DNA from 2 places in the Streptomyces sp. NPDC111628 genome. Region 1 is predicted to be linked to the other one. Evidence: riboswitches for the same ligand, from Rfam matches in the RefSeq annotation. Region 1 holds a riboswitch; the other holds the start of a gene.
The links. A riboswitch is a leader RNA that binds a small molecule or an ion and turns the genes downstream of it on or off. The one in region 1 is predicted to bind S-adenosylmethionine.
Positions count from the first base shown of each region.

Region 2: linked by a shared signal. The riboswitch ahead of thrC (threonine synthase) and the one ahead of ACZ7MF_RS34390 (aminotransferase class V-fold PLP-dependent enzyme) in region 1 are both predicted to bind S-adenosylmethionine.

Region 1 is NZ_JBVKBZ010000007.1:387,289-402,440, forward strand. It holds gene ACZ7MF_RS34345 (NYN domain-containing protein) at 1-122, opposite strand, end outside; gene ACZ7MF_RS34350 (hypothetical protein) at 185-424, opposite strand; gene ACZ7MF_RS34355 (rhomboid family intramembrane serine protease) at 581-1,351, shown strand; gene ACZ7MF_RS34360 (Lrp/AsnC family transcriptional regulator) at 1,348-1,629, shown strand; gene ACZ7MF_RS34365 (small secreted hydrophilic protein) at 1,787-2,110, shown strand; gene ACZ7MF_RS34370 (sensor histidine kinase) at 2,169-3,533, shown strand; gene ACZ7MF_RS34375 (response regulator transcription factor) at 3,530-4,195, shown strand; gene ACZ7MF_RS34380 (SLC13 family permease) at 4,278-5,693, shown strand; gene ACZ7MF_RS34385 (glycerate kinase) at 5,705-6,964, shown strand; gene ACZ7MF_RS34390 (aminotransferase class V-fold PLP-dependent enzyme) at 6,880-8,271, opposite strand; SAM riboswitch class IV at 8,523-8,639, opposite strand; gene trpD (anthranilate phosphoribosyltransferase) at 8,720-9,784, opposite strand; gene qcrB (cytochrome bc1 complex cytochrome b subunit) at 9,919-11,556, opposite strand; gene qcrA (cytochrome bc1 complex Rieske iron-sulfur subunit) at 11,553-12,614, opposite strand; gene qcrC (cytochrome bc1 complex diheme cytochrome c subunit) at 12,611-13,420, opposite strand; gene ctaE (aa3-type cytochrome oxidase subunit III) at 13,495-14,115, opposite strand; gene ACZ7MF_RS34420 (response regulator) at 14,325-14,726, shown strand; gene ACZ7MF_RS34425 (L,D-transpeptidase) at 14,843-15,152, opposite strand, start outside.
Region 2 is NZ_JBVKBZ010000001.1:165,329-180,480, forward strand. It holds gene nagA (N-acetylglucosamine-6-phosphate deacetylase) at 1-830, opposite strand, end outside; gene ACZ7MF_RS00835 (ROK family protein) at 830-1,840, opposite strand; gene ACZ7MF_RS00840 (extracellular solute-binding protein) at 1,949-3,214, shown strand; gene ACZ7MF_RS00845 (DUF3263 domain-containing protein) at 3,251-3,484, shown strand; gene otsB (trehalose-phosphatase) at 3,966-4,838, shown strand; gene ACZ7MF_RS00855 (hypothetical protein) at 4,978-5,460, shown strand; gene ACZ7MF_RS00860 (alpha,alpha-trehalose-phosphate synthase (UDP-forming)) at 5,467-6,870, opposite strand; gene ACZ7MF_RS00865 (hypothetical protein) at 7,017-7,727, shown strand; gene ACZ7MF_RS00870 (glucosyl-3-phosphoglycerate synthase) at 7,738-8,682, opposite strand; SAM riboswitch class I at 8,835-8,982, shown strand; gene thrC (threonine synthase) at 9,000-10,292, shown strand; gene ACZ7MF_RS00880 (MoaD/ThiS family protein) at 10,289-10,564, shown strand; gene ACZ7MF_RS00885 (cold-shock protein) at 10,983-11,186, shown strand; gene groL (chaperonin GroEL) at 11,511-13,136, shown strand; gene ACZ7MF_RS00895 (NADH:flavin oxidoreductase) at 13,371-14,501, shown strand; gene ACZ7MF_RS00900 (carboxylesterase/lipase family protein) at 14,535-15,152, shown strand, end outside.

The DNA.
Region 1 (15,152 bases):
GTGAGCGAGCCGAAGCCGTCGGACACGATCTGCACGACCCGGCGGCGCACGCCGTCGGGCAGCGGGCGGTCGAGCACCTCAGCGGCGCCGTCGCCCGGCCCCCCGCCGTGTGTCTCCACCATCCGTCACCCCAATGTCTCAGGGCGATCCCGGGCCGGAATCGCCTGGTGCGGGGCCGCTCCCCTCAGGAGGCGGCACCCGGCCTGTCCACGAGTTCCACCTGGTCCACGGCGTTGCACCAGCGGCACCGCACCGACTCGATGGTCTCACTGAGCACCTCGCGCTCCTCGACCGTCGGCTCACCGGCCAGGTCGAGGTGCACGTACTCGACGACCTTCGAGGCCCGGGTCACGTCGAAGCGGGTGAGGTTGCCGCAGAGGGTGCAGCGCCACCGCGTCGTGTCGGTCGGCAGGGGAACCGTCATCGTGGCTGTTCACTCTCTTCCAGTGTCGGTGACGCGCCGGGCTCCCCCGGTGCGTGTGGCACGTAACCCTACGGCCTGGCGGGTACCCGACGCCCGCGTGTCCACGGCGGCGAGGCGCTATGAGCCCTCGCGCCCGTTACGTCATGCTCTGTGTCCATGATCCGCAACTGGAGCAAGGCGGTCCGCACAACGGTCTCCGCGGTCGGGGCGCTGGTCGGGGCCCGCTCGTCGCGGCGCCGGGCGGCGCCGGTGACGTACACGCTGATCACGCTGTGCTGTCTGCTGTTCCTGATCAGCCCGGCGGCGGGCCTGAATCCGGTGTACGGCACCGGGGAGGAGGTGCTGGCGGCGCAGCGCGCCTACTTCCGGCGCTGGGGCGTGATCCCCGCACAACTGTTCGAGGACTCCCCCGGGTCGGCGCTCACCCCGGCCACGGCACTGTTCGTCCACGGCAGCTGGGTGCACCTGCTGGGCAACATGCTCTTCCTCTACGTCTTCGGCGCCATGACGGAGGAGCGGATGGGCCGGCTCCAGTTCGCCCTGTTCTACCTCGGCTGCGGCTACCTGGCCCTGGTGGGCTACGCGGGCGCCAACGCCCACTCCCAGGAGTCCCTGGTCGGCGCCTCGGGGGCGATCTCCGCGGTCCTCGGCGCGTTCCTGTTCCTCTTCCCGCGGGCCCGGGTGACCAGCCTGCTGCCCTTCCTCTTCTTCCTGCCGCTGCGCTTCCCGGCCTGGGTCGTGCTGCCGTTCTGGGTTTCCCTTCAGTGGCTGGCGGCGGGGCGGGCCGGTGACGGTCCAGGGGTGGCGTACCTGGCGCACCTGGTGGGCTTCGGCCTGGGCTTCGCCTTCGCCTGGGTGCGGTTCGGACGTGCGACTAGAGTTGGTGGCGTTCCAGTGGCGGCGCCCGAGGGAGAGAACCAGCCGTGATCAGCGCGATCGTCCTCATCAAGACCAGCGTGGACCGCATTCCCGAGATCGCGGAGCAGATCGCCGCGCTGGAGAGTGTCAGCGAGGTCTTCTCCGTCACCGGCACCTACGACCTGATCGCCATGGTGCGGGTGAGCAAGCACGAGGACCTGGCCGACGTCATCCCCGGCCGGATCAGCAAGATCCCGGGCGTGGAGGGCACGGACACCCACGTGGCGTTCCGCACCTACTCCCAGCACGACCTGGAGGCGGCGTTCGCGATCGGCCTGGACAACTGAGACGCCGGCGAGTGGGAAGCGCCCCCGAAGGGGCGCGGGGAACTGCGCGACCAGCCACGGCGGACCGGCACTGATCCGACAACGGGCAGATGCAGATGAAGGCTTCTTCATCCAGGGCTCATCCGGCCCACCGGATACCCCGCGCAGAATCCACCGCATGGTCTTCTCCCGCCGGATGGCGGCCCTCGCGGCCGTCGTCCTCATCCCACTCGGCATCGCCGCGACCAGCTTCGCCCTGACCGACAGCCCGCAGGAGCCCAAGGTCCCCGCCAAGGTGGAGCTGGAGAGCGGCTCCCCCACCCCGGCGCCGACCTCCTCCTCGCCCGAGCCGACGCCCAGCGACCAGGTGGTGACGCGGCCGCCGGTCACCGACGGCCCTTCGGATGACGACGATGACGACGACCGGGGCGGCCGGGACGCCGGGGAACCCGCGGACTCCGCGGACGACACGGCCGGGGACGACGGACCCGGCGACGGGTGAGCGCGAGCGCCGCCGGATCTCGGCCCGGGTCCGCATCCTGCTGTGGCTGCTGCTCGTGATGGCGGTCGCCCTGGCCTCGGTGGCGGCGACCACCCGCTCGATCCTGCTGCGCGACACCGACCAGCGGATCAACGGTCTGCTCGCCCAGGAGGCGGGCGAGTTCGCCAACTTCGAGGAGCAGGGCTTCGATCCGGAGACGGGCCGCCCGTTCACCGATCCGGGCCGGCTGCTGCGGGTGTTCCTGGAGCGGCAGTACGCGGACCTGGACGAGGAACTGGTCGGCCTGGTGGGCGAGGTGGGCAGCCGGCCCACGCAGATCATCCAGCAGCGCGAGATCCCGGTCGGCCGGCCCCTGCACGAGGACTCCGACGCCCGGCGCCGCATCTACGCCTCCCCCGACTCCTCGGGCACCCTGGACCGGCCCGAGGGCGAGATCCGCTGGGCCAAGGTCACCGTGGCCCGCTACGGCGGCGAACCGGCGGCCGCGTTCGTGGTCGCCTTCCACCCGGGGCGCGAACAGGCGCGCGCGGACGAGGTGTTCCGCGTCCTGCTCGCCATCTCCGGCGTCGCCCTGCTGATGACGACCGGCATCGCCTGGGTGGTGGCGGGCCGCATCCTGAAGCCGGTGCGGCTGGTGCGCACGACCGCCGCCCAGCTCACCGAGCAGGACCTGACCCGGCGCATCCCGGTGCACGGCCACGACGACGTGGCGGCCCTGGCCGAGACGTTCAACGCCATGCTGGACCGCCTGGAGCGCGCCTTCGCCACCCAGCGCAGGTTCGTCGACGACGCGGGGCACGAGCTGCGCACCCCGATCACCATCGTGCGCGGCCACCTGGAGCTGATGGGCGACGATCCGGCCGAGCGCGAGGAGACCGTCCGGCTCGTCACCGACGAACTGGACCGGATGAGCCGCATCGTCGAGGACCTGCTGCTGCTCGCCAAGGCCGAACGCCCCGACTTCGTCACCCCCGAGCCGGTGCAGCTCGCCGAACTCACCGCCGACGTCTACGTCAAGGCCCGCACCCTCGGCGACCGGGAGTGGGTGCTGGACTCGGTCGCCGACCGGGAGGCGCACCTCGACCCGCAGCGGATCACCCAGGCCATGGTGCAGCTCGCGCAGAACGCCGTGCAGCACACCACGGCCGGTCAGCGGGTCCGCATAGGCTCCCGCGCCGACGGTTCGCGCATCGAGCTGTACGTCGCCGACTCGGGACCCGGCGTCCAGCCGCAGGACGCCGAGGTGATCTTCGAGCGGTTCCGCCGCGGCACGGCCCGCCGCGGGGTGCGCGGCACGGGCGCCGGGCTCGGGCTGTCCATCGTGCGGGCGATCGCCGAGGGCCACGGCGGCCGGGTCGACCTGCGCACCACCGGGGGCGGCGGCGCCACCTTCGTACTCACTCTGGAAGAGGCACGACCATGAACCGCATCCTCATCGTCGAGGACGAGGACCGCATCGCCTCCTTCGTCCAGAAGGGCCTGCGCGCCAACGGCTTCACCACCACCGCGGTCGCCGACGGCGACGCCGCCTACGAGTACGCCCTCACCGGCGGTTTCGACCTCGTCGTCCTGGACATCGGGCTGCCCGGCCGGGACGGCTTCACGGTGCTGCGCGAGCTGCGCGAGGCCCGGGTGACGACCCCGGTGATCGTGCTGACGGCACGGGACTCGGTACGGGACACGGTGGCAGGTCTGGAGGGCGGCGCCGACGACTGGATGACCAAGCCGTTCCGCTTCGAGGAGCTGCTCGCCCGGGTCCGGCTGCGCCTGCGGACGGCGGCCAGGGCACCGGAGGTGACGGTGCTGAAGTCGGGGGCGCTCAGCCTCGACCTGCGCACCCGCCGCGCCCGCGCCGAGGGGCGCACCGTGGACCTGACGGCCCGTGAGTTCGTGCTCCTGGAGCTGTTCCTGCGCCACCCGGGGCAGGTACTGTCCCGCGAGCAGATCCTGTCGCACGTGTGGGGCTACGACTTCGACCCGGGCTCCAACATCGTGGACGTGTACGTGCGGGCCCTGCGCAAGAAGCTCGGCGCGCAGCAGGTGGAGACCGTGCGCGGGATGGGGTACCGGCTGCCGGCCTGGTGAGGCCCGCAGCCCGCGCGGCCCGGTGAAGTTTCCTTCATGTGACCCTCATTGAGGGCTCACCGCGCCCGTGGACGCTCGAGGCGTGACGTTGAACCTCCGCCTCGCGGCGGCCCTGTGCGCCGCGCTGTCCCTGTGCGCGCTGCTGGCGGTCCCCGCCAACTTCCCCGCCCTGGGCGGCGACGCGCGCCTCACCCTCGCCGTGTTCGCGCTGGCCACCTGCGCCTGGATCGGTACGCCGATCGACGACACGTACATCGCGCTGGGTGCCGGGCTCGCGCTGACCGCGACCGGTGTGATCAGCAGCGACACGCTGTTCGGCACCCTCGGTGACGACACGGTGTGGCTGCTGATCTGCGCCTTCGTGCTCGCGGCCGCGGTCGCCCGGACCGGGCTCGCGGGGCGGGCCGCGGCGTTCCTGGTGGGCGGGGCGCGCACGGTGCGGCAGCTGGTGCACCTGACGACGGCCGCGCTGGTCGTCACGGCCTTCGCGGTACCGGCCACCTCGGGCCGGGCGGCGCTCGCGCTGCCGGTGTTCCTCGCCCTCGCCAAGGCGCTCGCCGACCGGAAACGACTGGTCGTGATGCTGGCATTGCTGTTCCCGACCGTGATCCTGCTGTCGGCGGTGGCGACCCTGATCGGTGCGGGTGCGCATCTGATCACGGTGTCGGTGCTGTGGGAGGCGACCGGGGACCGGATCGGCTTCACCCAGTGGCTGCTGCTCGGCCTGCCGCTGGCGGTGGCCTCCTCCCACCTCGCCGCCGAGACGGTCCTGCTGACGACCACGCGCCGCACGGACCGCGCGGGGCCCGTCCGCATCACCGCCGAGGAGATACAGCGGCACAGCGAGAGCCCGGTCACCGGCCCCTGGACGCAGGCCGAGAAACGCTGCGCGCTGCTGCTGGCCACGGTGGTGGCCCTGTGGTGCAGCGAGCCCCTGCACCGGGTGTCCCCGGCCGTGGTGGCGCTGATCGGCGCGGTCGTCGCCTCCTCCCCCGCGCTGGGCACCGTACGGCTCAAGGACGCGCTGAGGACCGTGCCGTGGTCGCTGCTGCTGTTCATGGCGGCGACGATGGCGATGGGCGTGGCGCTGGCCGACTCCGGAGCGGCGAAGTGGCTGGTGTCGGGCCTGCCCGCGAACGTCGCCCCGGCGGTCTTCCTCGGCGTGGTGGTCGCGGTGAGCACGGCGGCCCACCTGGTCCTCCAGTCCCGTTCCGCCCGCTCCTCCATGCTGGTCCCGCTGGTGATCGCCGCGGCCGTCGGCGCCGGGGTCAACCCGGTCGCCGCCGCGCTCGCCTCGACGGCGGCGGCCGGGTTCTGCCACACGCTCCCGGCCTCCGCCAAGCCGGTCACGCTCTTCGCCGACGTGCCCGGCGTCCCCACCTACACCCCGCGCGACCTGCTGCGGCTGTCCGCCGTACTGGCGCCGCTGACCGCCCTGCTCGTGCTGTTCTTCGCCGCCGCGGTCTGGCCGCTGCTCGGCGTGCCCGTGACCCGCTGAAGGAGCCCACCATGTCTTCTCCGTCCCCTGTGCTGAACCGTGTGGTCGTGGCCCCCAGCGGATTCAAGGAGTCCCTGTCCGCGCGGGCCGCCGCCGACGCCATCGCGGCGGGCGTCCGCCGGGTGCTGCCGGACGCCGAGATCGACCGCATCCCGCTGGTGGACGGCGGCGAGGGCACCGCCGTGGCGCTGGCGGAGGCGACCGGCGGGCGGCTGGTGGCGCTGGCCGCCACCGGCCCGGTCGGCGACCCCGTCGGCACCCACTTCGCGCTGCTCGGCACCGGGGACACGGCGGTGGTGGAGATGGCGGCCGTCGCGGGCCTGTCCCTGGTCCCCCGCGCCCTGCGCGACCCCGGCGCCACCACCACGTACGGCGTCGGCGAGCTGATCCGCGCCGCCCTCGACACCGGGGTGCGGCGCGTCCTGGTCGGCTGCGGCGACTCGGGTACGTCCGACGGGGGCGCGGGCGCGCTCCAGGCGCTCGGGGCCCGGCTGCTGGACGCGGACGGCTTCGAACTCGGCCCCGGCGGACGGGAGCTGAACCGCCTCGTCCGCATCGACCCGTCCGGTCTCGACGCCCGGCTGAAGGACACCGAGCTGCTCGTCGCCTGCAACCCGTACAACGTGCTGTGCGGCAAGCGGGGCGTGGCCCGGGTGTTCGGGCCGCAGAAGGGGGCGACGCCCGCGCAGGTCGAGGAGTTGTCGGCCGGGCTGGAGAACTGGGCGCGCGTCCTCACCCGCGACCTCGGCGTCGTCGGCACCGACCTGTGGACGGGGTCCGGCACCGGCGCGTCCGGCGGTCTCGGCGCGGGGCTCGCCGCCGTCGGGGCCCGGCTGCTGCCCCGCTTCGACGTGCTCCTGGGCCACCTCGACCTGGACGCCCGGCTCGCCCGGGCCGACCTGGTGCTCACCGCCGAGGGCGCCCTGGACCACCAGACGCCGCGCGGCAAGGTCCCGGCCGAGGTGGCCCGCCGCGCCAAGCTCTCCGGCAGGCCCGTCCTCGCCCTGGCGGGCACGCTCGGCGAGGGCGCGCACGACGTGCCGGGGGTGGACGCCTGCCACGGGATCATGCCGGCGCCGATGGCCCTGGCGGACGCGTTGCTGCGCGCCTCCGAGCTCCTCACGGACGCCACGGAACGGGCGCTGCGGATGGTGCTGCTGGGGGCCCGGTTGCCGGGCGGGACGGCTCAGGCGGCGGTGCCGGTGCCGGTCACCGGCAGCGTGTCGCCGGACGTCGTGTCGGGCACGCAGCGCCCGTCCTCGGTGCGGTAGTTCCAGCGGGCGCCGTCGCTCACCAGCTCCCGGACGGCGCTCACGAACCGCTCCACGTGCTCGTCCGGGGTGCCCGCGCCGAAGCTGACGCGGATGGCGTTGAGGGACTTCTCGCCGGGCGCCGCCTCGGGCGCGCCGCACTCGCCCTGCGTCTGCGGGTCGCTGCCGAGCAGGGTGCGCACCAGCGGGTGGGCGCAGAACAGGCCGTCGCGCACCCCGATGCCGTACTCGGCGGAGAGCGCGGCGGCGAAGTGCGAGCTGTTCCAGCCCTCGACGACGAAGGAGAGCACCCCGACACGCGGCGCGTCGTCGCCGAAGAGGGAGAGGATCCGCACCTCGGGCACCTCGGCGAGGCCCTCGCGCACCTTCCGGATCAGGTACTCCTCGCGGGCGACCAGCGTGTCGAACCCGGCCTCGGTGAGCGCCTTGCAGGCGGAGGCGATCGCGTGGACGCCGATGACGTTGGGCGACCCGGCCTCGTGGCGGGCCGCGCTGTCGTGCCACTGGACGTCCACGCCGCCGTCCGCGCGCCGGGAGACACTGCGGCTGGCGCCGCCGCCGGCCAGGTACGGCTCGGCCTCGCGCAGCCAGTCGGCCCGCCCGGCCAGCACGCCGGAGCCGAAGGGCGCGTACAGCTTGTGCCCGGAGAAGGCGACCCAGTCCACGTCCAGGTCGCGCACGCTCACCGGGTGGTGCGGGGCCAGCTGGGCGGCGTCCAGCACGATCCGGGCGCCGTGCGCGTGCGCGGCTGCGGCCAGTTCCCGCACCGGCCACAGCTCGCCGGTGACGTTGGAGGCGCCGGTGACGCAGACCAGGGCGGGCCCGTACGGCTCGCGGGCGGCGAGGGCCCGCTCCAGGGTCTCGACGGCCTGCGCGGGCGTGCGCGGGGCGTCGAGGTAGGTGACGTCGGCGTCCCGCCAGGGCAGCAGCGAGGCGTGGTGCTCGGTCTCGAAGACGAAGACCCGGCAGTCGGCGGGCAGCGCGGCGGCGAGCAGGTTCAGGGAGTCGGTGGTGGACCGGGTGAAGACCACCTGGTCGTCGTCCCGGCAGCCGAGGAACCCGGCGACGGTTGTGCGGGCGTTCTCGAACAGGTCGGTCGACAGCTGCGAGAGGTACCCGGCGCCCCGGTGCACGCTGCCGTAGTACGGGGCGTAGGCGGCCACGTCGTCCCAGACCCGCTGGAGCGCGGGCGCGCTGGCGGCGTAGTCGAGCGCGGCGTAGGTGACCTGACCGCCGGTGACGAGCGGGACGCTGACGTCCCGGCCGAGCACGGACAGCGGGGCGGCGACAGCAGTGGGTACGGACATGACGGACTCCCGTGAGGACCAGCACGCAGAAGGGCGCTGTGAAGTGAAGTGAGGAAAGGCGTGCGGAGGCGGGCTCTGCGGCCAAGGGCCTGTCCTTCGGCCCGGCCCGGGGCTGCGGGGCCTGGCACGCACACCGGGGGATGAAGGCACCGCTTCGGGGGCGTCGGGCCGGTCCGAAGGACAGGCCCTATCGCATTCGCTGGTTCACGGGAGACTCCCTCGGACGACCCAGGACCCCTGGTTCCGCGAGGGGTCCGCGCTTGCCGTGGACCTTGCTGTCCACGACCTGGTCTTCACCCGGGGCACCCCGCCACGGACGGAGGGTTGCCGGACAGTCGGCCGGGGCCTCATGACTGTCACTCATGACCTGTCGAAAAACCTAGGGGAAATGATCGGCGTCCCGCAACCCGGGTCCGGATCGCGGGACGCACGTCACACACCAGGGCCGCTACGCGTGGCTCACGGCCACCCAGCGCTCCAGCACCCGCCGGGCCGCCCCGGAGTCGATCGCCTCGGCCGCCCGGTCCATCCCGGCCCGCAACTGCGCCGCCAGCGGACCCTCACCGGGCTCCAGGGCCACCAGGGCCGCCGCCGAGTTCAGCAGGACCGCGTCCCGCACCGGACCCCGCTCGCCGGCCAGCAGGCGGCGGGCGACGTCGGCGTTGTAGGAGGCGTCGGCCCCGCGCAGCGCCTCGACCGGCACCAGCTCGATACCGACGTCCCGCGGGTCGAAGGTCTCCTCGGTGACCCGGCCGTCGCGCACGACCCAGACCCGGGAGGTGGAGGTCGTGGTCAGCTCGTCGAGCCCGTCGTCGCCGCGGAAGACCAGCGACGAGTGGCCGCGCTCGGCGAAGACACCGGCGACGATCGGTGCCATCCGGGCGTGGGCGACCCCGACCGCCTGGGCCTTCACCCGGGCGGGGTTGGTCAGCGGACCCAGGAAGTTGAACACCGTACGGATGCCGAGCTGACCGCGGGCCGTCGCCACGTGGCGCAGCGCCGGGTGGAACTTCACGGCGAAGCAGAAGGTGATGCCGGCTTCCTCGGCGACCTCGGCCACCCGCTGCGGCGTCAGCTCCAGGTTGACCCCGAGCTTCTCCAGGACGTCGGAGGCTCCGGACGCCGAGGAGGCGGCCCGGTTGCCGTGTTTGACGACCTTCGCCCCCGTGCCGGCCAGGACGATCGCCGACATGGTGGAGATGTTGACCGTCTTGGCGCCGTCGCCGCCGGTGCCGACGATGTCGACGGTCTTGCCCGGCACCTCGATCACGTTGGCGTGTTCGTACATGGTGCGGACCAGCCCGGAGATCTCCTCGACCGTCTCCCCCTTGAACCGCAGGCCCACCGCGAACCCGGCGATCTGCACGTCGGTCGCCTCGCCGCGCATGATCACGTCCAGCGCCCAGGCGGTGTCGTCCGCGCTCAGGTCGCGGCCGTCCAGCAGTCCGTTCAGCAGGGCGGGCCAGGAGCGGTCCGCCGTGGTGTCGCCTCCAGCGGGGGTCACAGCGCTCATCAGCCGCTCCTGAATCGTATGGGTCGTCGAGTAGGGGATGTGGGTCCCACCCTATCCAGCCCCGGGCACGGCGAAGGGCCCCGTCCGCAGACCGGAACGGGGCCCTTCGACCGTGGTGTGGCGACGCTGGAGGGTCAGTGGTGGCCGTGGCCGCTCGTGATCTCCTTGTACTCCTCGACGGTCGGCTTCGGAATCTGCGACTCCTCGCCGTAGTACGACTCGCTGAGCTTGGCACGGAGCTTCTGCGTGCCGCTCACCTTGCGCTCGACGCCGTTCTCGTCGACCGTCGGGCCGATCTCGGCCGGCTGGTACTGCTCGTGCGCCGTGAGCGTGTGCAGCTGCTCCTGGCTGAGCGGCTCGTGCACCTCGATGAACTCACCGTGCGGCAGGCGCTTGATGATGCCGGACTCGCGTCCGTGCAGCACCTTGTCCTTGTCCCGGCGCTGCAGGCCGAGGCAGATCCGCTTGGTGGCGATGAAGGCGACGACCGGTCCGACGAAGAACGCGATGCGGACGAACCAGGTGATCGCGTTGATCGACAGGTGGAAGTGCGTGGCCCACAGGTCGTTGCCGCCACCGATCAGCAGCACGAAGTAGACGGTCAGCCAGGCGACACCGAAGGCCGTACGGGTCGGGGCGTTGCGCGGGCGGTCCAGGATGTGGTGCTCGCGCTTGTCGCCGGTGACCCAGGACTCGATGAACGGGTAGACCGCGATCGCCGCCAGGACCAGCGGGAAGATGATCAGCGGGATCAGCACACCCAGGACGAGGGTGTGGCCCCAGAAGTTGATCTCCCAGCCAGGCATCACACGGATCAGGCCCTCGGAGAAGCCCATGTACCAGTCCGGCTGGGCGCCGGTGGAGACCTGGTCGGGCCGGTAGGGCCCGATGGCCCAGATCGGGTTGATCGTGGCGATGGCCGACACGACGGAGATCACACCGAAGACCAGGAAGAAGAAGCCTCCGGCCTTCGCCGTGTACACCGGCAGCAGCGGCATGCCGACGACGTTCTTGTTCGTCTTGCCGGGGCCCGCGAACTGCGTGTGCTTGTGGTAGAAGACCAGGATCAGGTGGCCCACCAGCAGCCCGAGCATGATGCCCGGCAGCAGCAGGATGTGGATCGAGTAGAACCGGGACACGAAGTCGTGGCCGGGGAACTCGCCGCCGAAGAGGAAGAACGAGATGTACGTGCCGACGATCGGCACGGACAGGATCGCGCCCTCCATGAAGCGGATGCCGGTGCCCGAGAGCAGGTCGTCCGGGAGCGAGTAACCGGTGAAGCCGGTGAACATGCCGAGGACGAGCAGCAGGAAGCCGAACAGCCAGTTGACCTCGCGCGGCTTGCGGAACGCGCCGGTGAAGAAGACGCGCATCATGTGCACGAACATGCCGGCCAGGAAGATCAGCGCGGCCCAGTGGTGGATCTGCCGGATCAGCAGACCGCCGCGGACGTCGAAGCTGATGTCCAGAGTGGAGGCGTAGGCCTCACTCATCATCTGGCCCTGGAGCGGCACGTACGAGCCGTGGTACTCGATCTCGGCCATCGACGGGTGGAAGAACAGCGTCAGGTACACACCCGTGAGGATGATGATGATGAAGCTGTAGAGGCAGACCTCACCCAGCATGAACGACCAGTGGTCGGGGAAGATCTTGCGCATGTTGGCCTTGGCCAGGGAGTAGATCCCCAGCCGGCCGTCGGCCCAGTCGGCGACGCGCTCGCCGGCCGGTGCCTTCCCGCGTGAGCGGGGCGCTTCGTTGGCTGCAGTACTCATCCGCGCTCCCAGAAAGCAGGACCGACGGGCTCTTCGAAGTCGCCGAGCGCTTCGAGGTAACCCTCGTCGTTCACGCCGATGCGCAGCTGCGGCAGGGCGTGACCGGCGGGACCGAAGATGACCCGGGCGCCGTCGGCAAGGTCGAAGGTGGACTGGTGGCAGGGGCAGAGCGCGTGGTGCGTCTGCTGCTCGTACAGGGAGATCGGGCAGCCGACGTGGGTGCAGATCTTCGAGTACGCCACGATGCCCTCGTGCGACCACTCGAGCTCGCGCTTGTCCTTGATGGAGTCCGGCTCCAGCCGGATGATCATCAGGGCGGCCTTGGCGATCTCGTTCTGGAAGTCCTCGTCGTGCTCCTCCAGGCCCTCGGGCATGGCGAAGGTGAGCGAGCCCACCGCGACGTCGGAGGGACGCAGCGGCTCGTTGGTGTTCATGTTGACGAGGAGCTTGCCCTTGGACCACAGGGTGTGGCGGAGCTTGGTCCCGGGCAGCGGACCGAGGTCGCGCAGCAGGACGACGCCGGAGAGCGGCACCAGGGTGAGCGCGCCCAGCATCGTGTTGCGGATCAGCTTGCGGCGCCCGATCACGGACTCCTTGGCGCCCTGCTTGAAGTCCGCGTGGACCTTGGCACGGACCTCGGGGGACGCCTCGATCGGGTGTCGCTCGTCGGCGACCTCCTCGTCGGACATCAGGGTGCGGGCCCAGTGGACCGCGCCCGCGCCGATGGCGAACAGCGCGACGCCGAGCGTCATGCCGAGCGCGAAGTTCAGCGCACTGATGTGACCGAGCGGGAAGATGTAGACCGACTTGTCGACGTCGATCGCCACGAACGCGGCGATGAAGGCGACGGTGGCCAGCATCGACAGCGTGAACAGCAGGGCGACGGTGCGCTCGGACCGCTTGGCGGCCCGCTCGTCGACGTCCTGGACCCGCGGCTCGTGGGGCGGCAGACCCGGGTCGGCGAACGGGTTCGTCTCGTCCGCGGGCCGGGCGGCCGCGCCGTGCGGGCGGTCCTGCTCTGCCGGCAGGTTCTCTTCTGGAATGTCTTGGCTACTCATGACTTCTTGGCCTTTGCGGTCCGAGCGGCGACCCAGACGGCGACGGCGATCAGCACGCCCAGTCCGAACACCCAGGCGAACAGACCCTCACTGACCGGGCCGAGTCCGCCGAGGCTGAGACCACCGGGGCTCTCGGTGTCGTCACCGTTGACCGCGTCCAGGTAGGCGATGATGTCCTTCTTGTTCTGCTCCGACAGCGTGGTGTCGGGGAAGGAGGGCATGTTCTGCGGGCCGGTCTGCATGGCCTCGTAGATGTGCTTCGGGTCGACGCCCTCGAGGCTCGGCGCGTACTTGCCGTGCGTCAGGGCGCCGCCCTTGCCGGTGAAGTTGTGGCACTGCGCGCAGTTGGTGCGGAACAGCTCACCGCCCTTGGCGATGTCCGCGCCCTCGGGGCCGTACTTCTCCTCCGAGGGGATCGCCGGACCGGCACCCAGCGACGCGATGTAGGCCGCGAGCTGGTCGATCTCCGCCTGGGAGTAGATGACCTTCTTCTTCGGGACCTGCGCGCCGGGCTGCTGGGCCGGCATGCGGCCGGTGCCCACCTGGAAGTCGACGGCCGCGGCGCCCACGCCGACCAGGCTCGGACCGTCACTGGTGCCCTGCCCTCCGGTGCCGTGGCAACTGGCACAGCCGACGGCGTAGAGCTTCTTGCCCTCGTCGATGGCGAGGGACTGGGCGGATTCATCGGCCTGCGCCTTACTCGCGGGTGCGAACGCGGCGTACAGCCCCCCTGTGCATGCCAGCGCGAGGAGTAGGACGACGAGGGCCGCCAGCGGATGGCGTCGTCGTGCGGAGAGCTTTTTCACGGATTACCCCGGTGTCAGGATCTTCTGCGTCGATGCTGTCGATGCTTCTGGTGTTGCGCGGGTGCGCGCCGCGACTACTTGATCAGGTAGATCGTGGCGAACAGGCCGATCCAGACCACATCGACGAAGTGCCAGTAGTAGGACACGACGATGGCGGCGGTCGCCTGCTCGTGGGTGAACCTCCGGGCCGCATAAGTGCGGCCGAGGACCAGCAGGAAGGCGATCAGTCCGCCCGTCACATGCAGTCCGTGGAAGCCGGTGGTCAGGTAGAACGCCGAGCCGTACGGGTCCGACGAGAGTGAGATCCCGTCGTGCTTGACCAGCTCGGTGTACTCGAACACCTGACCGCCGATGAAGATCGCACCCATCACGAAGGTGACGATGAACCACATCCGGAGCTTCTTCACGTCACCGCGCTCGGCGGCGAACACGCCGAGCTGGCAGGTGAGGGAGGAGAGCACCAGGATCGTGGTGTTCGTCGCGGAGAACGGGATGTTCAACGCGTCGGCCTTCTCGGACCAGAAGTCCGGGCCGGTCACCGATCGCAGGGTGAAGTACATCGCGAAGAGGGCCGCGAAGAACATCAGCTCGGAACTCAACCAGATGATGGTTCCGACGCTGGTGAGGTTCGGCCGGTTGACCGACGGGTGCGCGTGCCCGGTTTCTACTGTCGTTGCTGTCGCCACGACCGACATTATGTCGGTCGCTTATCCCGCCCTCACCCCGGGGGGTGCCGTTCGGTGTGTTCCCCCTGCTTGTACGGCCCGGATGGCCCATCGAACGGCCCGTCGGAGGCCTGTCGAAGGCCTGTCCGAACCAGTGCTGACGGGACGTTCGAGGGAGTAGCATCCGCCCCAACGGGCTACGACAGCCTTCACCGGTCTCACCGCGTATCGGAGGAAGCATGCAGGCGACCGCCACGGTGCTGGTCTACAGCGACGACTCCAACACCCGCGAACAGGTGCGGCTCGCGACCGGCCGCCGGCCGGCTCCGGACGTGCCCGTGGTCGAGTTCGTGGAGTGTGCCACTCCGGCCGCCGTGCTCAAGGAGCTGGACCGGGGCGGGATCGACGTCTGCGTCCTGGACGGCGAGGCCGTGCCCATGGGCGGCATGGGCATGTGCCGCCAGATCAAGGACGAGGTCTTCCAGTGCCCGCCGGTGCTGCTGCTCATCGCCCGGCCGCAGGACGCGTGGCTGGCCACGTGGAGCCGGGCGGAGGCGACTGTGACGCTGCCGGTGGAGCCGGTGGAGTTCGCGGGTGCGCTGGCCGCGCTGCTGCGGGAGAAGAGGCTGCAGGGCGTCTAGGGGCGCCTTCCAGCTCGGGGGTGCGGGTCCTTATGGCGAGTGCTGCGCCGTCGTGGCTTGTCGCGCCCACGCGGCGGAGCCGCATATCGGCACAGCCCCGCGCCCCTTTCGGGGCGCTACACCGCCGTCGGCCGCAGCCTTGCCGTCTCCTGGTTGTTCGACGCCCCGGTGCCGCCGGTCAGGGCGCTGCCGGTGCGCCATTTGGTCCAGTCCATGTTCCAGTCGCCGAAGCCGTTGCCGAAGGGTTCCATCGTTTCGCCGCCGGAGTTGACGACCTCGACCAGGTCGCCCTCCTGGACCGCCTTGAAGAACCACTCCGCGTTGTCGGTGCTCATGCCGACGCAGCCGTGGCTGACGTTGGCGATGCCCTGGGAGCCGACGGACCAGGGGGCGGCGTGCACGTACTCGCCGCTCCAGGTCACCCGG
Region 2 (15,152 bases), on a different contig from region 1:
TCGCCGAAACCGGCCGCGTCCATCGCGTCGGTGATGAAGGCGACCCGGGCGGCACCCGCGTGGTGGAAGGCCAGCTGGAGCGCGGCCGGGTGCAGGTGGGTGCCGTCGTTGATCAGCTCGACGGTGATCCGCTCGTCCTCGAGCAGCGCCGTGATCGGACCCGGGGCGCGGTGACCGACCGGGGGCATCGCGTTGAAGAGGTGCGTGGCGACGGTGGCGCCCGCGTCGATGGCCTGCACGGTCTGCTCGTACGTCGCGTCGGTGTGCCCGACGGCCGCGATGACGCCGTGCTCGACCAGCAGCCGTACGGAGTCCAGGCCGCCCGGCAGCTCGGTCGCCAGCGTCATCATCTTCGCGTGCCCGTGTGCCGCGTCGACCAGCTTGCGCACCTCGGCCGGGTCCGGGTCGCGCAGCAGCTGCTCGTCGTGCGCGCCCTTGCGGCACGGCGAGATGAACGGCCCCTCGAAGTGGATGCCAACGATGTCGCCCTGCTGCGCCAGCTCGGCGAGCATCCCGGCGTGCCGGGCGAGGAAGTCCAGGTCGCCGGTGACGGCGGAGGCGACCACCGTGGTGGTGCCGTGCCGGCGGTGGGTCTCGACGCCGCCCAGGATCTCCTCGGCGGTGCCGCCGGCGAAGGAGGCGCCGCCGCCGCCGTGGTTGTGGATGTCGACGAAGCCGGGGACCACCCAGTGGCCCGACAGGTCGACGGTCTCGGCCTGCGGGGGAGCCGTGTCCGCGATCCGCGCGCCGTCGACGATCACGCGGCCGTCGTCCACGGTCCCGGTGGGCAGTACCACCCGGGCACCGGCGAGAACCTTGCTTGGGGCCATCAGGTGGTTACCTCCGGGGGAGTCGCGGCCGTGGCGGCCGTGGAAGCTGTGGAAGACGGAGCAGACGGAGCAGGCGGAGCAGGCGGAGCAGTGGTGTCGAGCAGGTCCCAGGCCATCAGCCCGGCACCCAGGCAACCGGCGGTGTCCCCGAGTGCGGCGGGGACGATCTCCGGCAGTTTCTGGAAGGTGACGCGCCGCCGGACGGCGTCCCGCAGCGGTGTGAACAAGGTTTCCCCCGCCTCGGCGAGGCCGCCACCGATGATCAGGACGCGTGGGTCCAGCAGGGTGAGCGCGGTGACCAGCCCGTCGGCGAGCGCGTCCACGGCGTCCTGCCACACCGCGAGCGCGCGGGCGTCCCCCGACTCGACGGCCTTGGCGCAGTCGGCCGCGTCCGCCCCGGGGTCGCCGCAGGCCTGGGCCCACGCCTGGCTGACCGCCGACGCGGACGCGAACCGCTCCAGGCAGCCGCGCTGACCGCACGGACAGGCGATGCCGCCGGGGCGCACGACGACGTGGCCGATCTCGCCCGCGAAGCCGTGGGCGCCCGCCTCGACCCGGCCGTCGATGCCGATGGCGCCCGCGATCCCCGTGCCCAGCGGCACGAACAGGAACCGGTCGGCGCCCCGGCCGGCCCCGATCCGGCCCTCGGCGAGCCCGCCGGTGCGCACGTCGTGCCCGAGGGCGACCGGGATGGAGCCGAGCCGTTCGCCGAGCAGCGTCCGCAGCGGTACGTCGCGCCAGCCGAGGTTGGCCGCGTACACGGCGACGCCGCGCTCGGCGTCGACGATGCCCGGGACGGCGACACCCGCGGCGCGGGCCGGCTCGCCGAACCGGTCCGCGCCGTAGGCCCGCAGCTCGGCGGCGAAGTCGAGGATGCCCGCGACGACCGCCTCGGGTCCCCGCTCGCGGCCGGTGGCCCGGCGCGCCTGGTGCAGCAGCTCGCCCCCAGGCCCCGCCAGGGCGGCCTTCATCCCGGTGCCGCCCACATCGAGGGCGATGACATGTCTCACGGGGACAGTGTGGCCCGTACACCCGGGAGAGGTCTAGTCCACTGCGGTGGTGTAGACCTTAATCCGGTAAGCGAACGCGCGAACGAGCAGTCAGGGTTGGGGAACAGGGTGCAGCGGCGTAGGACAGGAACGATCGCGGTGGTGTCCGCACTGGGCATGACGGCGGTCCTCGGCGGCTGCGGTCTCACCGGCGACTCCGACGGGGTGACCCTGAAGCTCGTCGCCGCCGACTACGGCGACAGCAAGGACAACAGCTCCCAGAAGTACTGGGACGAGCTGGTCAAGTCCTACGAGGCCAAGAACCCCGACGTGCAGGTGGACGTCACCGTCTACTCCTGGAACGACGTCGACCGCAAGGTCCGCGAGATGGTCGACGCGGGCGAGGCGCCCGACATGGCGCAGATCGGCGCCTACTCCGACTACGCGGACAAGGACCTGCTCTACCGGGCGGACGACGTGCTCTCCATCCCGGTCCAGGCCGACTTCGTCTCCCAGCTGGCCGCCGCCGGCCAGGTCAACGGCGTGCAGTACGGCCTGCCCTTCGCCGCCTCCACCCGCGTGCTCTTCTACAACAAGACCCTCTTCGACAAGGCCGGGGTCCAGCCGCCCAAGTCCTGGGACGACCTCGCCGAGGCCGCCGAGGCGCTCGAGGAGAAGGGCGTGAAGTACCCCTACGCCCTGCCGCTGGGCGCCGAGGAGGCGCAGGCCGAGACGATGCAGTGGATGCTCAGCGGCGAGGGCGGCTACACCGACGACGTCGGCACCTACTCCGTCGACTCCCCGCAGAACGTCACCACCTTCACCTGGCTGCGGGACGAACTGGTCGGCAAGGGCCTCACCGGCCCCGTCGCCCCCGGCAAGCTCAACCGCGCCGACGCCTTCGCCGCGTTCGCCAATGGTGACGTGGGCATGCTCAACGGGCACCCCTCGCTGATGAAGATGGCGTCCGACAAGGGCGTGAAGTACGGCATGGTGACCACCCCCGGCATCGACGGCGAGAGCAAGAGCACGCTCGGGGTCTCCGACTGGATGACGGCCTTCAAGAAGAACGGCCACCAGGACGAGGTCGGCGACTTCCTCGACTTCGTCTACAGCGAGGAGAACGTCCTCGACTTCTCCCGCGAGTACGACCTGCTGCCGGTGACCACCTCCGCCTCCCAGACCATGAGCACCGCGACGGAGGACGAGAACCTCAAGCCGTTCCTGGACGAGCTGCTGCTTTCCGAGCTGTACCCGGTCGGCAAGACCTCCTGGGCCGCGGTCAGCGCGGACGTCAAGAAGCGCATCGGCCAGGCGGTCGCCACGGGCGCCAGCCCCGAGGAGGTCCTCGGCCAGATCCAGGCGACGGCGATGAAGGCGGGCAGCGCGGAGTAGCGGCCGCTGTCGGTGGCGGGCGTTACGGTGCCGTACATGGACCTGGGAGAGCTGGCCGAGCGGGAGCGGAGCATCCTCGCGCTGGAACGCCGGGGCTTCACCGGCCCCGGCGCCAAGGAACGCGCCATCCGCGAGGAGCTGGGCCTGGCCCCCGTCCGCTACTACCAGCTCCTCAACGCCCTCCTGGACGACCCCCGCGCCCTGGCGACCGACCCGGTGACGGTCAACCGCCTCCGCCGCATACGGCAATCCCGCCGCACAGACCGCTGAGGCCGCCCCGCACCGGACGCGTCACCGTGCCGGGTGGGCCGGGGGCTCCCGCCAGGGAGGGGCCGCCCCGGGACGACAAACCCCAGCGACGCGGGCACGTCGGGAGCCGGTCGTCGGGGCCCCGCATTCCGGCCCGCGCGAAGCACCGGGACCGCCCGCCCCGGCGAGGTCGCCGCGCCGGGTTGTGCGGAGTGCCGGGGGCGTGCGCCTGGCCGGGCCCCGAGCCCGGTGGGCCGGGGGCTCCCGCCAGGGAGGGGTCGTCCCGGGGCGACGGGCGCGGCGGCGCGGGACCGCCCGCCTCGGCGAGGTCGCCGCGCCGGGTTGTGCGGAGTGCCGGGGCGTGCGCCTGGCCGGGCCCCGAGCCCGGTGGGCCGGAGGGGTCGGCCCGGGGCGACGGGTCCGGCGGCGCGGGCGCGGCGGTCGGTGGGGTGGGGCCCGCGGGCGACGCGTGGGGCGCGCCCCGGCGGGATAGGTTCGCGGTATGGGCAGCCACCAGGACTCCACCCGAGACGACTCCCCACCGCCCCTGCCGACGCCCGCGACGGCGGCCGGGCGCGCAGGGCTCGACGCCCTCCTCGCCGACCCCGGCCGCGCGGTGGTCGCGCTCGACTTCGACGGCACGCTCGCCCCGATCGTGCCCGATCCCGACCGGGCCCGCGCCCACCCGGAGGCCGTACCGGCGCTCGCGGCCCTGGCCCCGAAGGTCGCCTCGATCGCCGTGATCACCGGGCGCCCCGCCGAGGTCGCCGTCCATCACGGCGGCTTCGCGGACGTCCCCGGCCTCGACCGCCTCGTGGTCCTCGGCCACTACGGCGCCGAGCGCTGGGACGCAGCCACCGGCACCCTGACCACGCCGGAACCGCACCCCGGCGTCGCCGCCGTCCGCGCCGAGCTCCCGGAACTGCTGGAGCGGTCCGGGCCGGCGGCGCAGGGCACCTGGACGGAGGACAAGGGCCACGCGGTCGCCGTCCACACCCGCCGCGCCCCCGACCCGCAGGCCGCCTTCGACGCCCTGCGCGCCCCGCTCACCGGCCTGGCCTCCCGGCACGGCCTGATCGTCGAACCGGGGCGGATGGTGCTGGAACTGCGCCCACCCGGCATGGACAAGGGCGCGGCGCTGCGTTCGTACGTCCACTCCCTCGGCGCCGCCTCCGTCCTCTTCGCCGGCGACGACCTCGGCGACCTCCCGGCCTACGCCGCCGTCGACACCCTCCGCACCGAGGGCACCCCGGGCCTCCTGGTGTGCAGCGGCAGCGACGAGGTGACGGAACTGAGGAAGCGCGCGGACGTCGAGGTGTCCGGCCCCGCCGGAGTGGTGGCCCTGCTGGCGGCCCTCGCCCGCCGACTGGCCTGAGACAACGTCACGGACGGTTCCCCCGCCTGTCACAGGCGTGTCCGGACGCCGCGGGCGGGGCAACCCGGTCCGCCGCGCCCGCTGTCTTGCACGCCGTAAAGCCTGCTCAGTGAGGCCCACGACCGTGGAGGAACCCGTCATGTCCGCTCGGAAGACCCCGATGCTCGCCCTCGCCGCCGTGGCCCTCGGCCTGGCGCTGACCGCCTGCGGCACCAGTGGCGACGGCGGGAACGGCGGCACCGACGACGGCGCCGCCCCCGCCGCGACCGCGACCGCGACGAGCGCCGCACAGCCCCCCACCGCGGACGACGGGACCGCCACCGGTGGCGCGTCCTCGCAGCCCCCGGCGGCGTCGAAGCCGGACCAGGAGGCGGGGGAGAAGTGCACGGACCAGCTGGACTACGCCGGTGACCCGCGGCCGAACGTCGAGATCAACTCGATCGGCGCGGACACCGGCACCTGCCCCGAGCCGCAGTCGGGCGGCACGTCCTCCGGCACCCCCAAGGAGGACGGGGTCAAGTGCACGGACCAGGTGAACTACGCCGGTGACCCGCGGCCGAACGCCGAGATCAACTCCATCGGCGAGGAGACCGGCACCTGCCCGCCGGTCCAGGACAAGTAACCCCCGTCAGCCCCGCAGCGCGTCCAGCTGCTCAAGGAACCACCGCGCCGGGGGCAACGCGGTGCCGGCGGCCGCCAGCCGCTTCGAGCGCTCGGCCCGGTCCCCCGCCGACAGGCCGAGCGCCGCGTGCAACGCGTCCGCGGTGCCCACCACGTCGTACGGATTCACCACCACCGCGTCCTCGCCCAGTTCCTCGTACGCGCCCGCCTCCCGCGACAGCACCAGCGCGCACCCCGCGTCGGAGACGACCGGCACCTCCTTCGCGACCAGGTTCATCCCGTCCCGGACGGGGTTGACGAGCGCCACGTCCGCCAGCCGGTACGCCGCCAGCGACCGCGCGAAGTCGTCCTCCAGATTCAGCACGACCGGCGTCCACCCCGGCGTCCCGAACTCCTCGTTGACCGCCTCCGCGACCCGCCGCACCTCGGCCGTGTACTCCCGGTACACGGCGAGATCCTGCCGCGAGGGATAGGCGAACGCGACGTGCACGACCCGCCCGCGCCACTCCGGCCGCCCGGCCAGCAGCTCCCGGTAGGCCAGCAGACCGCGCACGATGTTCTTGGACAGCTCGGTGCGGTCCACCCGCACCACGGTGCGGCGCGTGCTGCCGTCCGGCGCGGTGCCGATCTCCGCCCGCAGGTCCGCCATCCGCTCCTCGACGTCGGCCTCGTGCGACCGCTTCCGCAGGAAGTCGCCGTCGGCGCCCAGCCCGTGCACGCCGATCTCGGTGCCGCCGAGCCCGCCCACCACGGCGTCGCAGCAGGCGGTGAACGCGTCGGCCCAGCGCCGGGTGAGGAACCCGAGCCGGTCGGCGCCCAGCATCCCGCGCAGCACCTGCTCGGCGATGTCGTCCGGCAGCAGCCGGAAGTAGTCCACCGGGGCCCAGGGCGTGTGCGAGAAGTGGCCGATGCGCAGATCCGGGCGCAGCTCGCGCAGCATTCCCGGCACCAGCGTCAGGTGGTAGTCCTGCACGATCGCGACCGCGCCCTCGGCCGCCTCCTCGGCCAGCGCCTCGGCGAAGGCCCGGTTGTAGGCCTCGTAGGAGGCCCACTGCCGCCGGAACTCCGCGTCGAAGACCGGCTCCAGGGGCGTCTGGTAGAGCATGTGGTGCACGAACCACAGCACCGAGTTGGCGATCCCGTTGTAGGCGTCCGCGTGCACGTCGGCCGGCACGTCCAGCATCCGCACGCCGTCCTCGCCGACCCCGCGCCGCACCGCCTCGCGGTCGCCGTCGCCCAGCGCCGAGCACACCCACAGCGCGCCGGCGTCGGGCCCGATGGCCGACAGCCCCGAGACGAGCCCGCCACCGCCCCGTTTGGCGTGCAGCGAGCCGTCCCCGCGCACCTCGTACGAGACCGGTCCCCGGTTGGAGGCGACCAGCACCTGAGCAGCACCGAAGCTTGAAGCCATACGCCTCAACCTAGCCCGGCCCCTCGCACCTCAAACGTTTCCCCGGGTCACGCCGACGGCGATTCGGTCACGCGTCTTGTGCAGGAAGTGTGAACAGGTTGAGGATGTGCGGTGCACATTTCAACTTCTTGGGGGGCGGGCGCACCATGCCCATACGTATACGCACACGGCACCGGCGCACGAGCGGACTCGCGGCCACGGCGGCACTGATCGCGGCCTCCGCGCTGGCCCTGGCCGGCTGCGGCGACGGCGACGCGAGCACCACGGCGGACGAGGCGCCCGCGAAGGCCACCGCCTCCGCCACCGACCCGGCCACGCCGAGCAGCAGCCCCACCCCCGAGGCGTCCCCCAGCACCGAGACCCCGACTCCCGCCCCCACCCCCACGGCCGTCACGCTGCCGGACCTCACCGGCGGCAGCATCGGGGCGGCCGTCAGCGCCGCCGAGAAGGCGCACGTCGGCTACACCGTGCGCCTTGAGGGCAGCGGGCAGCGGGCCTCCTCCTGGGGCAGCGGCGAGAAGGTCTGCGAGCAGAGCGGCGGCTCCGGCGCCGTGACCTTCACCGTCCCCCGCGACGGCCGCGACTGCGCCGGGCGCCTGCTGCACACGCCCGAGCCGGCCCCGAAACCGTCGAAGACCCGGGCCGACGGCACCGGCGGCACGAGCGGGGGCGGCGGGACCGGCGGCGGCTCCGGCGTCTGCGAGCTGATGAGCCCGGCCGGAAACTGCTACGCCGACGGCCAGTTCTGCGCCAAGAAGCACCGGGGCCTGAGCACCCACGGCCGCGGCGGCGAGTACCTGACCTGCGAGCGGGACTCCGGCGGCAGGTGGCGCTGGTCGGACGGCGTCTCGGGCTGAGGCGCCCGGGTCACGCCACCTTCCGGGCCGCGTACTCCGCGATCTCCGTCATCGGGGGCCGTTCCTCGGTGTCCACGGCGTAGGTGCGCGGCTCGAAGCCGTCGACGCCCCGCTCGAACTGGGTGAGGGCCGGGCGGACCAGGTGGCCGCGGGCCAGGCGGAGCTGGGCGGTGCGGTAGATCGCCGCGGCCATCCGGCCCAGCGCCCGCCCGTCCTGGTGGCGGTGGACGCGGACCCCGACGTCGACCTGCGCGAGCGCGTCCAGGCCCACCAGGTGCAGGGCGTCGACCAGCATGCCCAGCTCGACGCCGTAGCCGACCGGGAAGGGGAGCCGTTCCAGCAGCGAGCGGCGGGCCGCGTACTCCCCGCCCAGCGGCTGGACGAAGCCGGCCAGCTGCGGCCAGTGCATGTTGAGCAGCGGGCGGGCCATCAGCTCGGTGACCCGGCCGCCCTGCCCGGCCGCCCCGGCCAGCGGACGGTCGTACATGGCCTTGACGAGGTGCACGTCCGGATCGGTGAGCAGCGGGCCCACGATCCCGGAGACGAAGTCGGCGGAGAACTCGCGCAGGTCCGCGTCGACGAAGCAGACGATGTCCCCGCCGGTGACCAGCAGCGAACGCCACAGCACCTCGCCCTTGCCGGGCACGGCGGGGATGCGGGGCAGGATCGCGTCGCGGTGCACGACGCGCGCCCCGGCCGCCGCGGCCACCTCCGACGTCCGGTCGCTCGACCCGGAGTCCACGACCACGATCTCGTCCACGAGCGGATGGCGGAGCACCAGCTCCCGCCGGATCACCGAGACGATGTCGCCGACGGTCGCCTGCTCGTCCAGGGCGGGGAGCACCACGCTCACCGACTGACCGGTGGCGTGCTTGGCGGACAGAAGGTGCTGGACCGGCCGGTCCGCGGCCGACCAGGAGCGTGCGTTCAGCCAGCGCTCGACTTCTTCCAGCACGTCCCGTGGTCTCCTTCGTGATCCATTGTGATCCATCTCGCGGTACGGACGACTATCTCAACCGTCCTGGCCTTCGGTTACAGTCTTGAACAACGCGTGGGACCCCCGCATGCCGGGGTCGCCGTGTGCACCACCGAAAAACAACCACATACCGCTCATCCAGAGGGGCAGAGGGATACGGCCCGATGAAGCCCCGGCAACCCTCCAGCCGGCTCTTGTCACACGGACGTGGCGAGGCTCCCGGCTAGGGAAGGTGCCAAATCCGTCTCACGGCGAGATGCGTCGTGAGGAAGATGAGGAGAAAGGGCCTCGCCTCCATGGCTGTGCAGACTGCCGAAACCTCCACGAACTCCGCCGACGGCACCGTCGACCTCGGCCCCGCCGCCGCGTTGAGCTGCCGGGAGTGCGGCCACAAGGTCCCGCTCGGACCGGTCTTCGCCTGCGAAGAGTGTTTCGGCCCCCTCGAGATCGCCTACGACTTCTCGGCCTACGACACCGAAGAGCTGCGCAAGCGGATCGAAGCGGGCCCCGCGAACATCTGGCGCTACGCCCCCCTGCTGCCCGTCCCCGCCGACGTGGCGACCAAGCCGAACATCAACCCCGGCTGGACCAAGCTCGTCCAGGCCGACAACCTCGCCCGCGAGCTGGGCGTCACCGGCGGGCTGTACGTCAAGGACGACTCCGGCAACCCGACGCACTCCTTCAAGGACCGCGTCGTCGCCCAGGCCATCGAGGCCGCCCGCGCCTTCGGCTTCACCACCCTGTCCTGCTCCTCCACCGGCAACCTCGCCGGTGCCGTCGGCGCCGCCGCCGCCCGGGCCGGCTTCCGCTCCTGCGTGTTCATCCCGCACGACCTGGAGCAGGGCAAGATCGTCATGGCCGCCGTCTACGGCGGCGAGCTGGTCGGCATCGAGGGCAACTACGACGACGTGAACCGCTTCTGCTCCGAGCTGATCGGCGACCCGGCCGGCGAGGGCTGGGGCTTCGTCAACGTCAACCTGCGCCCCTACTACGCCGAGGGTTCCAAGACCCTCGCGTACGAGATCTGCGAGCAGCTCGGCTGGCGGCTGCCCGACCAGCTCGTCGTGCCGATCGCGTCCGGCTCCCAGCTGACGAAGATCGACAAGGGGCTCAAGGAGCTGATCGAGCTCGGTCTGGTCGAGGACCGGCCGTACAAGATCTTCGGCGCGCAGGCCGAGGGCTGCTCGCCGGTCTCCACGGCGTTCAAGGCCGGTCACGACGTGGTCCGCCCGCAGAAGCCGAACACCATCGCCAAGTCGCTGGCCATCGGCAACCCGGCCGACGGCCCGTACGTCCTCGACATCGCCCGCCGCACCGGCGGCGCCGTGGAGGACGTGACCGACGAGCAGGTCGTGGACGCGATCAAGCTGCTCGCCCGCACGGAGGGCATCTTCGCGGAGACGGCGGGCGGCGTGACGGTTGGCGTCACGAAGAAGCTGATCGAGAACGGGGTGCTCGACCCGTCGCTCACCACCGTCGTCCTCAACACCGGCGACGGCCTGAAGACCCTCGACGCGGTGGCCGGCACCGGCCTCACCGCCACCATCCGCCCGAACCTGGACTCCTTCCGAGAGGCTGGCCTCGCATGAGCGTGACCGTTCGCATCCCGACCATCCTGCGTACCTACACCGGCGGCAAGGCCGAGGTGAGTGCCGACGGTGCCAACCTCGGGGAGATCATCTCCGACCTGGAGAAGAACCACACCGGCATCGCCGCCCGCGTCCTGGACGACCAGGGCAAGCTGCGCCGCTTCGTCAACGTCTACGTCAACGACGACGACGTCCGCTTCGAGCAGGGCCTTCAGACCGCGACGCCGGACGGCGCGGGCGTCTCGATCATCCCGGCGGTCGCCGGCGGCTGATCCACCGCGGATACCCCTCGTAGTGCGTATTGCCCTCTCCGTAAGAGAAACGGAGGGGGCAATTCCATGTGGTTGAGCGCGGTAGAGTTGGGGAACGCGCTCCCGATCGACACAACGGGAACCGTTAATTCCTGCCGCCCGCCCGACAAGAAGTAGCCAAAGTGCGAGCGTATTTCGCGGCTTTTGTTCCCTTTGCGTGACCCGACTTGACCCGTATTCAGGCGAAAGTTCGCCACATTCCGGACCGGGTACGTCCAGATTTCTCGTCCGATTGACCTGTTGCAGACGGCAGTTGGACAGATACATTCAGCCGCGGTCGACGCGTTCCGGCGCACGCCCCCAGTCGTGAGGGGGCGAGGTCTGACCCGGGTCCGCGAAGTGCGGATCTGTGCAAGGGCCAGTAATAGGGGAGTTAGGCATGGCTCAGGGCACCGTCAAGTGGTTCAACGCGGAGAAGGGGTACGGCTTCATCGCGGTCGACGGTGGTGCGGATGTTTTCGTCCACTACAGCGCGATTCAGATGGACGGCTACCGCACCCTCGAAGAAGGCCAGCGGGTCGAGTTCGAGATCTCGCAGGGTCAGAAGGGCCCGCAGGCCGACATGGTTCGCCTCAGCGCCTGAGACGCGCGGCCACCGCAACCCGGTCTTCATCCGAAGGGCCCGTACCCGCTGGGTACGGGCCCTTCGGCCTGCCCGGACGCCCCTCGTCCCCTTGTTCGCGGGTGGCTGACGGCGGGGCCCGATCGCCGAGAGGCGCTTGCACTCGACCATGCCGAGTGCTAATCATTGGCGTTAGCACTCTGAAGGTGAGAGTGACAACGAAGGACCGGGTCGGTGAGGCCCGCAGGCCGGGTGGGGAAGGAACCACAAGGCAGGCGAGCCGTCCGTCGCGGGCGCGGGCGCGGTCCGAAGGAATCACCCCCAGTCCTGGAGGGACCACTTCACATGGCCAAGATCATCGCGTTCGACGAGGAGGCGCGGCGCGGCCTCGAGCGCGGCATGAACCAGCTCGCGGACGCCGTCAAGGTGACGCTCGGCCCCAAGGGCCGCAACGTCGTCCTCGAGAAGAAGTGGGGCGCCCCCACGATCACCAACGATGGTGTCTCCATCGCCAAGGAGATCGAGCTCGAGGACCCGTACGAGAAGATCGGCGCCGAGCTGGTCAAGGAAGTCGCCAAGAAGACGGACGACGTCGCCGGCGACGGTACGACCACCGCGACCGTTCTCGCCCAGGCCCTGGTCAAGGAAGGCCTGCGCAACGTCGCGGCCGGTGCCAACCCGATGGCCCTCAAGCGCGGTATCGAGAAGGCCGTCGAGGCCGTCTCCGCCGCCCTGCTGGAGCAGGCCAAGGACGTCGAGACCAAGGAGCAGATCGCCTCCACGGCCTCGATCTCCGCCGCCGACACCCAGATCGGCGAGCTCATCGCCGAGGCCATGGACAAGGTCGGCAAGGAAGGCGTCATCACCGTCGAGGAGTCCCAGACCTTCGGTCTGGAGCTGGAGCTCACCGAGGGTATGCGCTTCGACAAGGGCTACATCTCGGCGTACTTCGCCACCGACATGGAGCGTATGGAGGCGTCGCTCGACGACCCGTACATCCTGATCGCCAACTCCAAGATCGGCAACGTCAAGGACCTGCTGCCGCTCCTGGAGAAGGTCATGCAGTCGGGCAAGCCGCTGCTGATCATCGCCGAGGACGTCGAGGGCGAGGCCCTGTCGACCCTGGTCGTCAACAAGATCCGCGGCACCTTCAAGTCCGTCGCCGTCAAGGCCCCGGGCTTCGGCGACCGCCGCAAGGCCATGCTCGGCGACATCGCCATCCTCACGGGCGGCGAGGTCATCTCCGAGGAGGTCGGCCTCAAGCTGGAGAACGCCTCGCTCGACCTGCTGGGCAGCGCGCGCAAGGTCGTCATCACCAAGGACGAGACCACGATCGTGGACGGCGCCGGTTCGGCCGACCAGGTCCAGGGCCGCGTCAACCAGATCCGCGCCGAGATCGAGAACAGCGACTCGGACTACGACCGCGAGAAGCTCCAGGAGCGTCTGGCGAAGCTGGCCGGCGGCGTGGCCGTCATCAAGGCCGGTGCCGCCACCGAGGTCGAGCTCAAGGAGCGCAAGCACCGCATCGAGGACGCCGTTCGCAACGCGAAGGCGGCCGTCGAGGAGGGCATCGTCGCCGGTGGTGGCGTGGCCCTGCTCCAGGCCTCCCAGGTCTTCGAGAAGCTGGAGCTGTCGGGTGACGAGGCGACCGGCGCCAACGCCGTGAAGCTCGCCCTGGAGGCCCCGCTGAAGCAGATCGCCGTCAACGGCGGTCTCGAGGGCGGCGTCGTCGTGGAGAAGGTCCGCAACCTGACCGTCGGCCACGGCCTGAACGCCGCCTCCGGTGAGTACGTCGACATGATCGCCGAGGGCATCATCGACCCGGCGAAGGTGACCCGCTCTGCCCTGCAGAACGCCGCCTCCATCGCCGCGCTGTTCCTCACCACCGAGGCCGTCATCGCCGACAAGCCCGAGAAGGCCGCTCCGGCGGGCGCCCCGGGCGGCATGCCGGGCGGTGACATGGACTTCTGATCGACCGGTTCCGGTTGATCGACCGTCCAGCACGGACCGAGGGCGGCACTCCCCGCGAGGGGGGTGCCGCCCTCGGGCGTGTCCGCGCTCACCCGCCGCCCGCCCCGTTTTGCTGTGGCCAGGATCACATCGGGCGGCCGGGCGGAATGGTCCGGCGGGGCGGGCCGGTTCCCGTTGGAGTGCGATGAATGCGCGCGCACATACCGACCGGTACCCCGACTCAGGAGCCCCCACGTGACCGTCACCCCCGCCGAGGCCGCCACCCGCGCCGCCCAACTGCTCGCCCGCCCGGCCACCATCAACGGCCTCACCGTGCCCAACCGCATCGCGATGGCGCCGATGACCCGGATGTTCTCCCCCGGCGGCGTCCCCGGCGAGGACGTGGTGTCGTACTACTCCCGCCGCGCCGCCGCCGGCGTCGGACTGATCGTCACCGAGGGCACCTACGTCGGCCACGACTCGGCCGGGCAGAGCGACCGCGTCCCGCGCTTCCACGGCGAGGAGCAGCTCGCCGGGTGGGCGAAGGTCGCCGAGGCGGTGCACGCGGCGGGCGGCACGATCGTGCCGCAGCTGTGGCACATCGGCATGGTCCGCAAGGCCGGGGAGCAGCCCTTCCCGGAGGCCCCCGCCGTCGGGCCGTCCGGCCTGCGCATCGGCGAGGACGAGCCCACCGGCACCGCGATGACCCAGCGCGACCTGGACGACGTCATCGGCGCCTTCGCCGAGTCCGCCGCGGCCGCCGAGCGCATCGGCTTCGACGGCGTGGAGATCCACGGCGCCCACGGCTACCTCGTCGACCAGTTCCTGTGGTCCGGCACCAACCGCCGCACCGACGCCTACGGCGGCGACCCCGTCGCCCGGACCAGGTTCGCCGCCGAGATCGTGGCCGCCGTACGGGAGACGGTCTCCGCCGACTTCCCCGTGATCTTCCGCTACTCCCAGTGGAAGCAGGACGTCTACGGCGCCCGCCTCGCCGAGACGCCCCAGGAACTGGAGGCGATCCTCGCCCCGCTCGCCTCGGCCGGTGTCGACGCCTTCCACGCCTCCACCCGCCGCTACTGGCTCCCGGAGTTCGAGGACTCGGACCTCAACCTCGCGGGCTGGACCAAGAAGCTCACCGGCAGGACCGCCATCACCGTCGGCTCGGTCGGCCTCGACGGCGACTTCACCAAGGCCTTCCAGGGCGAGGGCGCCCCCGTCGGCAGCCTCGACAACCTCTTCGACCGCCTGGAACGCGACGAGTTCGACCTGGTCGCCGTCGGCCGCGCGCTGCTCCACGACCCGCGGTGGGCCGAGAAGGTCCTCGACGGACGCTTCGACGAACTCGCCCCGTACGACGCGGCATCGCTGAAGACCCTCAGCTGAGCGCGGTGCGCACCACGGCGTAGGGTCCGGAGGATGACGATCCCTGGACCTGCCGAGTCAGTGGAACCCGTGGTGCGCACCTCCTCCGGCGCGGTGCGCGGCCGGACCGAGGACGGGCTGACCGTCTTCCGCGGCATCCCCTTCGCCCAGCCCCCGGTGGGGGACGCCCGCTTCGCCGCCCCGCGCCGCCCCCGCCCCTGGGACGGCATACGCGACGCGTACGCCTTCGGCCCGCCGCCCCCGCAGGACCTCGGCGTCGCAGGCACCGCCGGCCCCTCGGACGTCCCCGGGGGCGACGACTGGCTGACGGCCAACGTCTGGACGCCCGCCCCCGACCCGGCCGCCCACCGCCCGGTCATGGTCTGGATCCACGGCGGCGCCTACAAGATGGGCCACTCCGGCAGCCCCGCCTACGATGCCCGCCGCATAGCCGCCGACGGCGACCTCGTCGTCGTCACCCTCAACTACCGCCTCGGCATGGAGGGATTCGCCCACATCGAGGGCGCCCCCGCCAACCGGGGCCTGCTCGACCAGATCGCGGCGCTGGTCTGGGTACAGGAGAACATCGCCGCGTTCGGCGGCGACCCCGACCAGGTCACGATCTTCGGCGAGTCGGCCGGCGCCGGTTCCGTGGCCGCCCTGCTCGCCATG